DNA from 4 places in the Bacterioplanoides pacificum genome. Region 1 is predicted to be linked to each of the others. Evidence: predicted binding sites of a transcription regulator. Region 1 holds the regulator's gene; each other region holds the start of a gene.
What was found. The regulator sigma-54, encoded in region 1, starts transcription at its own class of promoters, with help from an activator protein. The targets are predictions, from matches to a motif close to TGGCACNNNNNTTGCTNT.
Positions count from the first base shown of each region.

Region 2: a site for sigma-54 is predicted at 1,671-1,688, ahead of ACFOMG_RS11950 (ammonium transporter). Genes of this name have one in related genera too.
Region 3: a site for sigma-54 is predicted at 1,456-1,473, ahead of nirB (nitrite reductase large subunit NirB). Genes of this name have one in related genera too.
Region 4: a site for sigma-54 is predicted at 1,440-1,457, ahead of flgJ (flagellar assembly peptidoglycan hydrolase FlgJ). Genes of this name have one in related genera too.

Region 1 covers NZ_JBHRYB010000016.1:64,522-67,648, reverse strand. The annotation lists gene lptB (LPS export ABC transporter ATP-binding protein) at 1-557, shown strand, start outside; gene ACFOMG_RS16230 (RNA polymerase factor sigma-54) at 702-2,291, shown strand; gene hpf (ribosome hibernation-promoting factor, HPF/YfiA family) at 2,337-2,639, shown strand; gene ptsN (PTS IIA-like nitrogen regulatory protein PtsN) at 2,663-3,115, shown strand.
Region 2 covers NZ_JBHRYB010000013.1:166,443-169,569, forward strand. The annotation lists gene ACFOMG_RS11945 (efflux RND transporter permease subunit) at 1-131, shown strand, start outside; gene ACFOMG_RS11950 (ammonium transporter) at 296-1,477, opposite strand; gene mnmC (bifunctional tRNA (5-methylaminomethyl-2-thiouridine)(34)-methyltransferase MnmD/FAD-dependent 5-carboxymethylaminomethyl-2-thiouridine(34) oxidoreductase MnmC) at 2,110-3,127, shown strand, end outside.
Region 3 covers NZ_JBHRYB010000005.1:482,051-485,177, reverse strand. The annotation lists gene nirB (nitrite reductase large subunit NirB) at 1-1,354, opposite strand, end outside; gene ACFOMG_RS06805 (GGDEF domain-containing response regulator) at 1,615-2,952, opposite strand.
Region 4 covers NZ_JBHRYB010000001.1:711,749-714,875, reverse strand. The annotation lists gene flgK (flagellar hook-associated protein FlgK) at 1-398, opposite strand, end outside; gene flgJ (flagellar assembly peptidoglycan hydrolase FlgJ) at 413-1,417, opposite strand; gene ACFOMG_RS03245 (hypothetical protein) at 1,542-1,844, opposite strand; gene ACFOMG_RS03240 (flagellar basal body P-ring protein FlgI) at 1,841-2,929, opposite strand; gene ACFOMG_RS03235 (flagellar basal body L-ring protein FlgH) at 2,939-3,127, opposite strand, start outside.

The DNA of each region.
Region 1 (3,127 bases):
AAGGTCATGTTCATATTGACGATGAAGACATCAGCCACCTGCCGATGCATGGCCGCGCACAGAAAGGCATTGGTTACCTGCCTCAGGAAGCGTCTATTTTTCGCAAGCTGAGCGTCGCCGACAATATTATGGCCATTCTTGAAACCCGTCAGGATCTGAACCGCCAGCAGCGCCAGGAGCGGCTGGAAGGTCTGCTGGATGAATTTCATATTCAGCATATCCGCAACAGCCTCGGCATGGCGTTATCCGGTGGAGAACGCCGGCGGGTCGAAATTGCCCGGGCGCTGGCTGCTGAACCGTCTTTTATTTTACTCGACGAACCTTTCGCCGGTGTTGACCCGATTTCTGTGTCTGACATCATGGACATCATTCGCCAGCTGCGGGATCGCGGTATTGGTGTATTAATTACCGACCACAACGTGCGGGAAACCCTGGCGATCTGCGAAAAAGCCTATATCGTCGGCGGTGGTCATATTATTGCTGAAGGCAACGCCGAAGAAGTCCTGGCCAACGAACAGGTGCGCAAAGTGTACCTGGGTGATGATTTCCGGTTGTGAGTAACAGCCCGGTTTGTTGCTCACAAGCAATATTTATGACATCTCGGTTAAAACAGGGATTCCAAGTGCACGGGCTTTGCCTATAATGCAAAGTATTGGTTGGCCACATACGAGGCCTGACATTCGCGTGACTATCGACACTTTATGAAAGCATCACTCCAGTTAAAGATGGGTCAGCAGCTGACCATGACACCACAGCTGCAACAAGCTATTCGTTTGTTACAGCTGTCGACACTGGATCTGCAACAGGAAATTCAGGAAGCGCTCGACTCCAACCCAATGCTCGAAAATGAAGAGCACGACAGCGACGACTACAGCGACGGCAATGATCAGGGCGAAGGCAACGACTACAGCAACGACCAGGACAGTCGCGCCTCTGACAACGACAGCAACGACCAGCACAACAGCGATAGCCTGAACGACTACAGCGCCAGTGCCGATAACAGCAGCACGGCTAACGACAGCGATTACGATGTTCAGGGCAGCGACAGCCAGGAGCTGGGGGATCACTTATCCAACCAGCAACTGCCCGATGACCTGCCGGTCGACAGCAACTGGGACGACACCTATCAGCCTACCGCCGGCGTGGCATCCAGCGCTGGTCCGGCTGACGACGACTTCGATTACGATTCCCGCCATGCCACCACCGATGATCTGCAGGATCATTTATTGTGGCAACTCAACCTGACACCGATGTCGGACACCGACCGTGAAATCGCGCTGATGTTTATCGACGGCGTCGACAGCGACGGTTATCTGCACACCAGCATCGAAGACGTACTGGAAAGCATCGATCCGGAACTGGATGTCGAAGAAGACGAAGTCAAAGTCGTCTTACGACGCCTGCAACAGTTTGATCCGGCCGGAGTGTTCTGCCGCGACCTGCGAGAATGCCTGTTATTGCAACTGGCCCAGCTGCCCGCTGAAACCCCGTGGCTGACAGAAGCCCAGCTGGTGATCAGCGACTATATCGATATGCTCGGCAGCAAAGATTATCCGACCCTGATGCGCAAAACCAAGCTGAAGGAAGACAGCCTGAAGTCGGTGATGCGACTGATTAAAGAACTCAATCCGAAACCCGGTGCCGGCATCTCTCCCGACCAGGCAGAGTACGTTGTGCCGGATGTGATTGTACGCAATATCCGCGATGAATGGCGGGTCGAACTCAACCCCGACATTGCCCCCCGCTTGCGGGTAAACGAAAGTTATGCGGCACTGGTAAAACGTTCGGATAACAGCCCCGACAACACCTTTATTAAAGATCACCTGCAGGAAGCACGCTGGTTTATCAAAAGCCTGCAAAGCCGTAACGATACCCTGCTGAAAGTGGCGACCAAAATTGTCGAATACCAGATCGAGTTTTTCGAAGAAGGCGAAGAAAAAATGAAGCCGCTGGTATTGCATGACATCGCCGAGGCGGTAGGCATGCACGAGTCCACCATTTCCCGGGTGACCACACAAAAATACATGCACACTCCACGTGGCATTTTTGAGCTGAAATATTTCTTCTCCAGCCACGTCAGCACAGATACCGGTGGCGAATGTTCGTCCACCGCGATCCGTGCCATGATCAAAAAACTGATCGCCGAAGAAAACCAGCGCAAGCCGTTAAGCGACAATAAAATTGCCGCCATGCTGGGTGACAAGGGGATCAAAGTCGCACGTCGTACGGTGGCAAAATATCGTGAAGCCATGCATATTCCACCATCCAACGAACGCAAGCAGCTGATCTGATCAGCCGTTGATACACCTCAGACAAAATTAAAGAAGGAGTCTGATATGCAAATTAATGTTAGTGGCCACCACGTGGAAATCACTGAAGCAATGCAAGCCCACGTGGAAGAAAAAATGGGCAAAATCACCCGTCACTTTGATAACGTGACCACTGCTCAGGTCACTCTGACCGTGGAAAAAGACGAACGTCACCACGCCGAAGCCACCATTCATGTCAGCGGTGCCGACCTGAACGCCAGCGCTGACAGCGACGACATGTACGCGGCCATTGATGCCATGATCGACAAGCTGGACCGCCAGGTGCTGAAGCACAAAGAAAAAATGGTTGCCCGCCAACACGGCCACTGATTATTACCCAAGAAGGTTGATCCATGACCATCGCCGATATTCTGAGCGCCGAGCGCACTGAAATTGATGTACCGATTTCCAGCAAGAAAAAACTGTTGGAATATCTCGGGCAGATTATTTCAGCGCAGCTGAAAGACAGCGCCGCTGACGATATTTTTGAGCGCCTGCTGGGCCGCGAGCGGCTCGGCAGTACAGGTATCGGTGAAGGTATTGCCATTCCGCACTGCCGTCTGCCCAACTGCGAACAGGCCTTTGGCGTGTTATTACGGCTGGAACAACCGATTGATTTTGACGCCATCGACCGCCAGCCGGTCGACCTGGTGTTTGCGTTGCTGGTACCGGAAGAAGCAACGGAAGAACATCTTCAGGTATTGTCGATGCTGGCCAGAAATTTCAATGAACCCGATTTCCGCCAGGCATTACGCAACGCTCCGGACGCCAGTCAGTTATTTAAGCGGGCATTGCTGGCCAGCTGACAAAAGTCATCG
Region 2 (3,127 bases), on a different contig from region 1:
GCCTGGGTTTCGCCACCATCCTGACTTTAGGTGTGGTGCCCGTGTTATATGCCATGAGTCATAAAATTGCCAACCCGAGCCATTCGTACTCACAGCCAATGGCGGCAGAAACAAAAGATACGGATTCATGAGTGCCTGCGCCGCTGTTTTACAGCGTTAATGTTAATCAGCATTTTGACAATGGCGCCGTTTCAACGTCGGGCTGTGCGCGCATGCCCAAGCCGTCAGGATAATAGTGCAGGTTTACTTCCTGGGTATATCAATGAAACGACTTAATGACAGTTAAATGAAGCGCTTATTCAGCGTCGCTGGTGGCACCAATTTTATGGATCGACAAGTCAGCACCGTTAAATTCCTGCTCTTCATCGAGGCGAATACCAGACACCGCTTTCACCAGGCCATATACCAGGAAACCACCAACAACGGCCACCAGAATACCGGCCAGTGTTCCCACCAGCTGAGCCATAAAGGTCACCCCTCCCAGGCCTCCCAGGGCTTCTGTGCCAAAGATACCCGCAGCAATACCACCCCAGGCACCGCACAAGCCATGCAGCGGCCATACACCCAGTACATCATCAAATTTCGGAAACTTGTTCTGTGCCAGAGTGAATACATAAACAAACAGACCACCGGCAACACCACCGACAATCAGGGCACCAATCGGGTGCAATAAGTCAGAGCCGGCACACACAGCCACCAGTCCGGCCAGTGGACCATTATGAATAAAGCCCGGGTCATTACGACCAACGATCATAGCGACAATTGTGCCACCCACCATAGCCATCAGGCTGTTCACTGCTACCAGGCCCGAAATCCCATCCAGCGTCTGAGCTGACATCACGTTAAAACCAAACCAGCCCACTGCCAGAATCCAGGCACCCAGTGCCAGAAACGGAATATTTGATGGTGCAAAAGCCACCACTTTGCCATTACGGTAGCGGCCTTTCCGCGAGCCCAGCATGGTAATAGCAGCAAACGCGATCCAGCCACCCACACCATGTACCACCACAGAACCGGCGAAATCGTGGAACGGCGCACCAAAGGTACTTTCTAACCAGCTCTGAAAGCCATAATTACCATTCCAGATAATGCCTTCAAACAACGGATAAACAAAAGCAACCGTTAATGCCGAAGCAATTAGAATCGGATAAAATTTTGCCCGTTCAGCAATACCACCGGAAACAATCGCCGGAATAGCAGCTGCAAAGGTCAGCAGGAAGAAAAATTTTACCAGCTCATAACCATTGTTCTGAGTCAGTTCCGTTGCACTGGCAAAGAAATCCACGCCATACGCAATCTGATAACCGATAAAAAAATACGCCAGCGTCGACACGCCGAAATCGGTAATAATCTTCACCAGCGCATTCACCTGGTTTTTATGGCGTACAGTACCAACTTCCAGAAAAGCAAACCCGGCGTGCATCGCCAGCACCATGATGGCGCCCAGCAGAATAAACATGGTGTTAGCACTCTGCATCAGCGTTTCAACGGCACTATTGATACTGGTTACGTCAAGATTTTCCACCTGAGACCCTCTCTCATTGTCATTGTGTTTTAGCCTGCACACCCGGAACTGCCTTGGTGCGTTGCAATCAGCCCCTGCCACCGTTTGAAGCATCAACCAATTAGCGGCTAAAAATTGTTGTCTTTGGCATTACATAACTCAGCCATCAGCAGAATGCGTACCAACTTTGTCGGCAATGTCCGGATAAGCAGAAAAAAGCGTTATAAAACAAGCCTGACGCGCCTAAACAAAGGCATTAACACGCGGAGATTAAAGCCAGTCAGGAGAATATTGTCAGGATGAGCGCCTCATCAGAAGGCAACAACCCGGCACCAATCCTGCAAATAAGGCACTGCTATTGTGCTTTCGAATCCATAGCGCACCACTAGAGTGCAACTGTGTTTTTTGTAATTAATAGCGGACAGATTCGCGATCTTCTCCTGGCGCAGGTACACTGCCGGTTTTACTGATTGTTTTATTGATATGCTCCTTTCCCTGTTACAGCGCCTGCGGCCGGCTGACGCCGGTATACTACTGATGTCAGGGCCTGTTAACGCCCCGACAAACAGGTAAAATGGCTGTTTTCCCAGCCCGATCATGATGCCGTGCCCAACACACCAAAACACCCGACCCCTGATAACAAGCCACTGACCAGCCCGGAGCTGAGCTGGAACGAGCAAGGCTTACCTGTTTCACAACAGTTTGACGATCCTTATTTTTCCGTAGACGACGGCCTTAATGAAAGCCGCTATGTGTTCCTGCAACACAACAACCTGCCACAACGCTGGCAACACTGGCAGGGAGAGTTCGATATCGTCGAAACCGGTTTTGGTACCGGACTTAACTTTCTGATGACCTGGCAAAGCTTCGCAGCAAGCCTGAAGCAAGCGACTGACAACGATCTCTGGTTACATTACACCAGCATCGAAAAATTCCCGTTAAACCGCGAAGAGTTGCAGCAGGCCATGGCACTGTGGCCGGAACTGGATGAATTTACCCGGCTCTTACTGCAGCAGTATCCGCTGCCGATCAAAGGATTCCATCAGCTGATCTGGCCCCAGCATAAGGTTCAGTTAACCCTGGTGTTTGGTGATGTACACGATTGCCTGCCGCAACTGAGTGGCCCGGTTCACGCCTGGTACCTGGATGGCTTTGCACCGTCGAAAAACCCGGAGATGTGGCGCGACTCCCTGTTCCGCCAGATGCGTCGTCTGCATGCCATGCATCCCGGCCAGCCTGCCACGGTAGCAACCTTTACCGCAGCAGGTATCGTGCGCCGCGGTATCCGGGGGGCAGGTTTTGAGGTAGCTAAAGTTGCGGGCTTCGGTCGCAAGCGGGAAATGCTGGCAGGCCGCTATACGCAGCAAAACGGCCCGGAGCTGCCGCCACCACACTGGCACAAGCCCTGGCTACTGAATCGTCCGGACCAGCAAAAACCGGATGAAGTACTGATCGTGGGTGCCGGTCTGGCAGGTTGCAGCACCGCCAGGGCGCTGGCTGAACGCGGCATCAAAGTCACCCTGGTCGACCGCCTTGGCGTCGCACAAGGCGCGTCCGGTAACCCGCAGGGCGGTCTGTACGTCAAACTGGCAGCGGGCGATAACGCCATCCATACCGACTTCT
Region 3 (3,127 bases), on a different contig from region 1:
TGGCGATATCCGCTTTAGTCACATCAAAGCAGGAACAAATCTGAGCACTGTCGGGTAACGCATTCACCCCCAGTCCGGCACTGGCCGTGTCGTTATCAGCAGCGGGTAATATCAAACCCGCCGGGTCGGCAGGCAAGGTCATATCGTTCAGTTTCAGTTGTAATAAGGTGCCATAAGCATCCACATCGCCGACCAGTACCGCACCGAGCAGTTTTTTGCCATCGGCAGAAATCACCAGCCGTTTATAGACCTTATTAATATCATCCTGAAATACAAAAGAACGGGCGCCCTCGGTTTGTCCCTGGGCATCACCAATGGAGGCCACATCCACACCTAACAGTTTCAGCTTGGTCGACATATCCGCCCCCTGAAACTGAGGGACCTCGGCCACTCCCGTGTGGCTCTGCTGAATATGTGCCAGCGCAACTTTCGCCATCTGATAACCCGGTGCCACCAGACCGAATATCCGGTTATTCCATAAGGCGCACTCACCGATGGCATAAATATCGGCATCGGATGTCTGGCAGTACTGATTAATCACAATGCCACCGCGTTCCCCTAGCGCCAGCCCGGCCTGCTTCGCCAGCGTATCCTGAGGCCGGATACCGGCTGAAAATAAAATCATATCGGTTTCGAGAAAACTGCCGTCGGCAAAATTCATGCGATAACGGCACTGTTCCCCGGCCACAATTTCCAGTGTGTTTTTATCGGTATGAACACTAACGCCCAGGGCTTCAATTTCCTGACGTAATAGCCGACCACCCTGTTCATCCAGCTGAACCGCCATCAGACGGGGGGCAAATTCCACCACATGGGTGGTTAAGCCCGCTTGCTTCAGTGCGTTAGCGGCTTCCAGTCCTAATAAACCACCCCCCACAACCACCCCCACACGGCTTTGTTGTGCCGAGGCGGAAATGGCTTCCAGATCTTCAATGGTGCGGTACACCAGACAGTGAGGCTGATCATGGCCGGCAACCGGTGGCACAAACGGATAAGACCCGGTAGCCAGCACCAGCTTATCGTAAGCTTCGCAACGGCCACTGGCGGTGGTTATGGTTTTTTGCTGGCGATTAATAGCAATCACCTGATCGTTCAGCAGGTAACGAATATTGTGTTGCTGGTAAGTCTGTTCATCCGTCAGGGACAAATCTTCGGCGCTGGCACCGGAAAAGTAGCGGCTCAGCTGCACCCGGTCATAGGCCAGCCGGGGTTCTTCAGAAAAGGTGGTCAGATTATAATGGTCGGCGTATTCGCCACTGGCCATTGCAGACAAAAAATGATGGCCAACCATGCCATTGCCTACAACAATAATGCGTTCTGCGGACGAATTATCCGTATCGATGTGTGTGCTCATAATGATTCTCTCTATCGGCTCATGGTCATCAGTCTCCTGTGGTGCTTCGTTGCCTTATTGTTAAACCACGCCGTTGTGGCCGAACAAATCATTGCGGTTATTCAGCAATTTAAATGCCAGCCATAAAAGCCGCGAAAAACCGGGCGGTTGCGGATAAATTGGTAAAAAAGTGAACGGATTTGGTGCCTGAGCAGCGGCCGCGCACCAAAACACGGCCAGCAGAGTGGGATAAACCAAGGTGGGATAACCAGAAATGGCTGTCAGTGGTCAGCAGCCCGGTGAACGACAAATTTATTGCGTCCTTCTTTTTTTGCCTGATACAAACAGCGGTCGGCAATTTCCAGCATGCTGTCTACGTTGTGTTCGACACTGCAACTGATCAGCCCACCGGAAAACGTATAATGAAAATTATCCCCCGGACTGCTGTTTTCCAGGTGTTTCGCCAGCCGCGCCAATATCTGCTGCGCGCCTTCCGGGCCGGTATCACACAAGCCTAATACAAACTCCTCACCACCCCAGCGGCCGACGATATCGTTTTCCCGTAAAGACGACACCAGTGCTTTGGAAAAGTGCACAATCACCCGATCCCCCATGGCATGGCCATAGGTGTCATTAATAAATTTAAAGTTATCCAGATCCACCATCACCAGGCAGAACGGGTGACCATAACGATGATTGCGTGCCACCTCTTCCTGCAACCGGCGCAGGGTTTCGCGCCGGTTTAACAGCGAGGTCAATGAGTCCCGGGTCACCAGATTACGTACCGAACGGCCGCGACGGATACGCGATTCCACTGCCGATAATAAATCCGCTGGCCGCACCGGCTTAGTGAGAAAGGTATCGGCGCCGGTGCATAACGCCCGCAGCTGATGCCGCGGACTCATTTCACAGGATAAAAACACAATCGGTACCGAAATAAGATTATCCATCTGACGGATAATACCGGCGATCTCCTGGCCATTAATATCCGGCATATAGAGGTCAAGCAGAATCAGATCGGGAATATGGTTCTGCAGGTAGGGCATCAGTTCGGTCAGTGGTGTGACGACCGTTTGGGTAATAAAGCCGGCCTGCTGCAGCACAGAGGCGTAATAATCAGCCACCGATTGCTGGTCATCGATTACCAGCACCTGATACGGATCACGCTCAAAGCGTTCACTTAAAGCATCCAGCTCACTGACGATACGCAACGGCTCGTAGGGAGTGGTAAAAAACGCCTGGCCCCCCATACGCACCGCCGTGGCCCGGATACTGAGGGTGTCCACCTGACTGAGAGCAATCACCGGCCATTGTTTATTACTTTCCGCCAGATCGATCAGCCACTGGTGCTGGCGCTCAGAAATCACATCCAGATTAATCACCACGGCAAAGGTATTCGGTTCTTCGCGCGCCAGCAGATGTGAAATGGAATCGACAATTTTAGCCCGGTAACCGGCTCTTTCCACAGCGGCAGCCAGCTGCTCGGTGGTCTCATTCCGCCCCAGCAGCAAGACGTGTAATGGCTCACCCGCAACGTATTCGTGGATACGCCGGTGCAGCAGCGAGACACCATCGGAAGCATCCAGCGAAACTGGAGTGGATGCAGTTGAATCAACCATCGGAACACTCTGTCAGGAACAATGCCGAAAAGTTTAGCAGCTGCTCAGCAAAATGATGTCACTGCGATTAATTAACCGCCTGCTCCTCTGCTGACCACAAGCTGCACCACAAGTGCCAGCCAGTCACCACAGTCCGCACCAGAACGAGGCATTTCGCCGCAAAACCCAGCTGCAA
Region 4 (3,127 bases), on a different contig from region 1:
AGGACTTCCCGTGCCGGTAAAGAAGAAGGGTCATCCACCGACGCCTGCAACGCACCAAACATTCGTTCCAAACCGGGCTGAATGCCGGTGCCCGGGTCGGCCAGTAAGCTGTCGATCTGACCCGCATTCTGTGCCAGGGTATCAAACTGATTAAAAGTTGAGGTATCACGGCGTAATTGTTCAGTCAGAAACTGATCGTAAACCCGTCTGACGCTGTCGACCGACACGCCGTTGCCCATCCACACACCACCCAGGTATTGCGGATTATTTTCGTTAAAATTCACTTCCTGGCGGCTATAACCTTCCGTACCGGCATTGGTGATGTTATGACCCGTCACCGATAACGCGGCCTGGTGAGCTTTCAGACCGGAAATACCAATATCTAATAAACTTGCCATCGTCGGTTACCTGTTCAGAGCTGAGTGGCCGCCGCCGGCTGCGCCGACAACAAGGAGTTCAGTGCCTGATTCAGAGTATCGCTGTTGGATACCCGCTGAATTTTTTCGCCGTAGGCCGGGTCAGTGGCATAACCAGCACGCTGTAATGCATGGCCAAACTGATCGGCTGCCAGACCTTTACCCAGCGCCTGCTGATAACGATCACCACTTTGCAGAAACTCGGCATAATCCTGCAGTCCGGCTGCCACCGATGGGTAAGAGCGGAAATCGGCGCGCTCGTTCACCCGCACCCCGGCGCGGTATTCATGGGTCTGAATATTGACACGTTCACCCTGCCAGCGCTGATCGGCTTTAATGCCAAAAAAATTAAAACTGTTATTACCCTGCTGGTCGGTGATCATAAACCTGCCCCAGCCGGTCTCCAGCGCTGCCTGGGCAATCACCGCTTTCGGATCAACATCCAGCTGTTGTGCCACCTGCCGGGCGTGCGGATACAAAGCGGCAACAAATGCTTCCGCAGTGGCAAACTGTTGCCCTTTATCACCGCGCCCGGAGGCAACAGGTGTTGTTACTTGCGGGCCGGTTGTTTCTTCCGCCGGCAAATCGGCAATAACCTGCTGCACCTGGTGCATCACTCCGTCCAGGCTGGAATGGTGACGACGCAAGTCACCCTGCTGCAGCTCCGGTTTATCCTGGGATTGGCCATAATTGCTTAACATCTGGCGATAAATCACGTCCGCCAGGCCGGTACTCTGGGAAGTCGACAAGGATAACGAGATCTGATCGTCGTACATTTTCTGGTAAAAATCAGACTCAGATGAGCTGAACAACGAATCTTCCTTAAACACCTGGTTGGCATCACGCATCGACGACAACATCATGTTCAGGAACATCGACTCAAATTGTTTCGCCACTTCCATCAGCGCGGCATCCTGATCCTGTTTACCGAGCTGACGAATGCTTTGTAAGCCGTGTACATCGGTATAAACGCTGGCTGCCTGTTGTTGTGTCTGAATCATAATTTCCACCTCTGAGGTGGAATATGCAGGATGTTTGCCAACTATCAGGGCACAAAAACAAACAGACGTAATACTGACATAACAGAGAAGCCGCCTCCGCTAACGAAGGCCGGCAGAGAAAGGATTATTGATCGGCAATGCGGGTATATTGATTCAGCTGGCGCCGGCCACGGGCTTGTTTGCCGATGTCAGCCTGCTCCTGTTCCAGCTCGTTTAATAACAGCTGCTCATCCCGGAGTAAGGTTTCAAGAAACAGCTGCTGTTCGTTGGTCAGATTAATCAGTTCATTCATTTCGGCAAACCACTGCTGCAACAGCTGGTTGCGTTCATCAATCAGTTCACTGACCCCTTGCCGCACTCCCTGGCGGATCAGTGACTGAATCTCCAGCGACTGGTTTTTAATACGGGAGAATTTTTCTGCGTTCATATCACAATCAACTCCGCTTTTAACGCTCCGGCCTGCTTCATTGCTTCCAGAATCGCCATTAAATCACCCGGCGCCGCTCCGACTTCGTTGACCGCCTTAACGATACTGTCGAGTGACACACCCGGGGCAAATTTAAACATGCGGTTATCACCGCCATCATCAATATTGATTTCGGTTTGTGGCACCACCACCGTTTCGCCTTCCGCCAGCGGATTGGGTTGTTCCACATTAAAATCTTCCGTGATGGTCACCACCAGATTACCATGAGTCACCGCCACCGGTTCAATCATCACATTCTGCCCCATGACTATGGTGCCGGTACGTGAATTAATAATAATTTTGGCCCGTTCTTTGCCAGTTTCGATCTGCAGATTTTCAATCACCGACAAATAACTGACTCGCTGGGTGGTATCCCGCGGCGCACTGACACGTATCGAAGTTGCATCAATGGCTTCGGCGGTGCCGGGACCTAATAAATCATTAATTTTTTCCACCATCGCTCTGGCGGTGGAAAAATCCGGCCGGTCGAGGTTAAAAATCAGGCTGTCCCCCCGGGCGAAGTTGGACGGCACCGCACGCTCTACGGTAGCACCATTGGGAATACGGCCCACACTGGGCACGTTCACTGTGATACTGGAGCCGTCGTTACCCTCAGCACCAAAACCACCGACCACTAAATTACCCTGGCCCACCGCATAAATATTGCCATCGGCACCTTTTAACGGGGTAAAAATTAACGATCCGCCACGCAGGCTTTTGGCATTTCCCAACGACGACACGGTAACATCAATACGTTGCCCGGGTTTGGAAAACGGCGGCAATTCTGCGGTCACGGTAACCGCTGCAACATTGCGCAACTTCGGATCCACACCAGGTGGCAGGCTGATGCCAAACTCGGTCATCATGTTACGGAACGTCTGGGTGGTGAACGGCGCTTTGTCACCCGTACCATCCAGGCCAACCACCAGGCCATAACCAATTAACTGGTTACTGCGCACGCCGGAAATACTGGTGATGTCCTTAATGCGTTCGGCCAGCGTCAATGAGGAAAAAAACAGCAGAAAAACAGCGATAAAAAGTTTCATAGTTTTACCTCAGAAAGGCCACCACGGAGAATTTAACAAACGATCGCCCAACCCTTGTTTGGTTGAATTATCCAGCGCACCACGACCACCAAAAGAAATACGCGCATCGGCGACTTTACTCGATGCCACGGTATTATCCGGGGTAATATCCTGCGGCCGGATCATGCCGGTAATACGGATATATTCGTCGCCTTCACT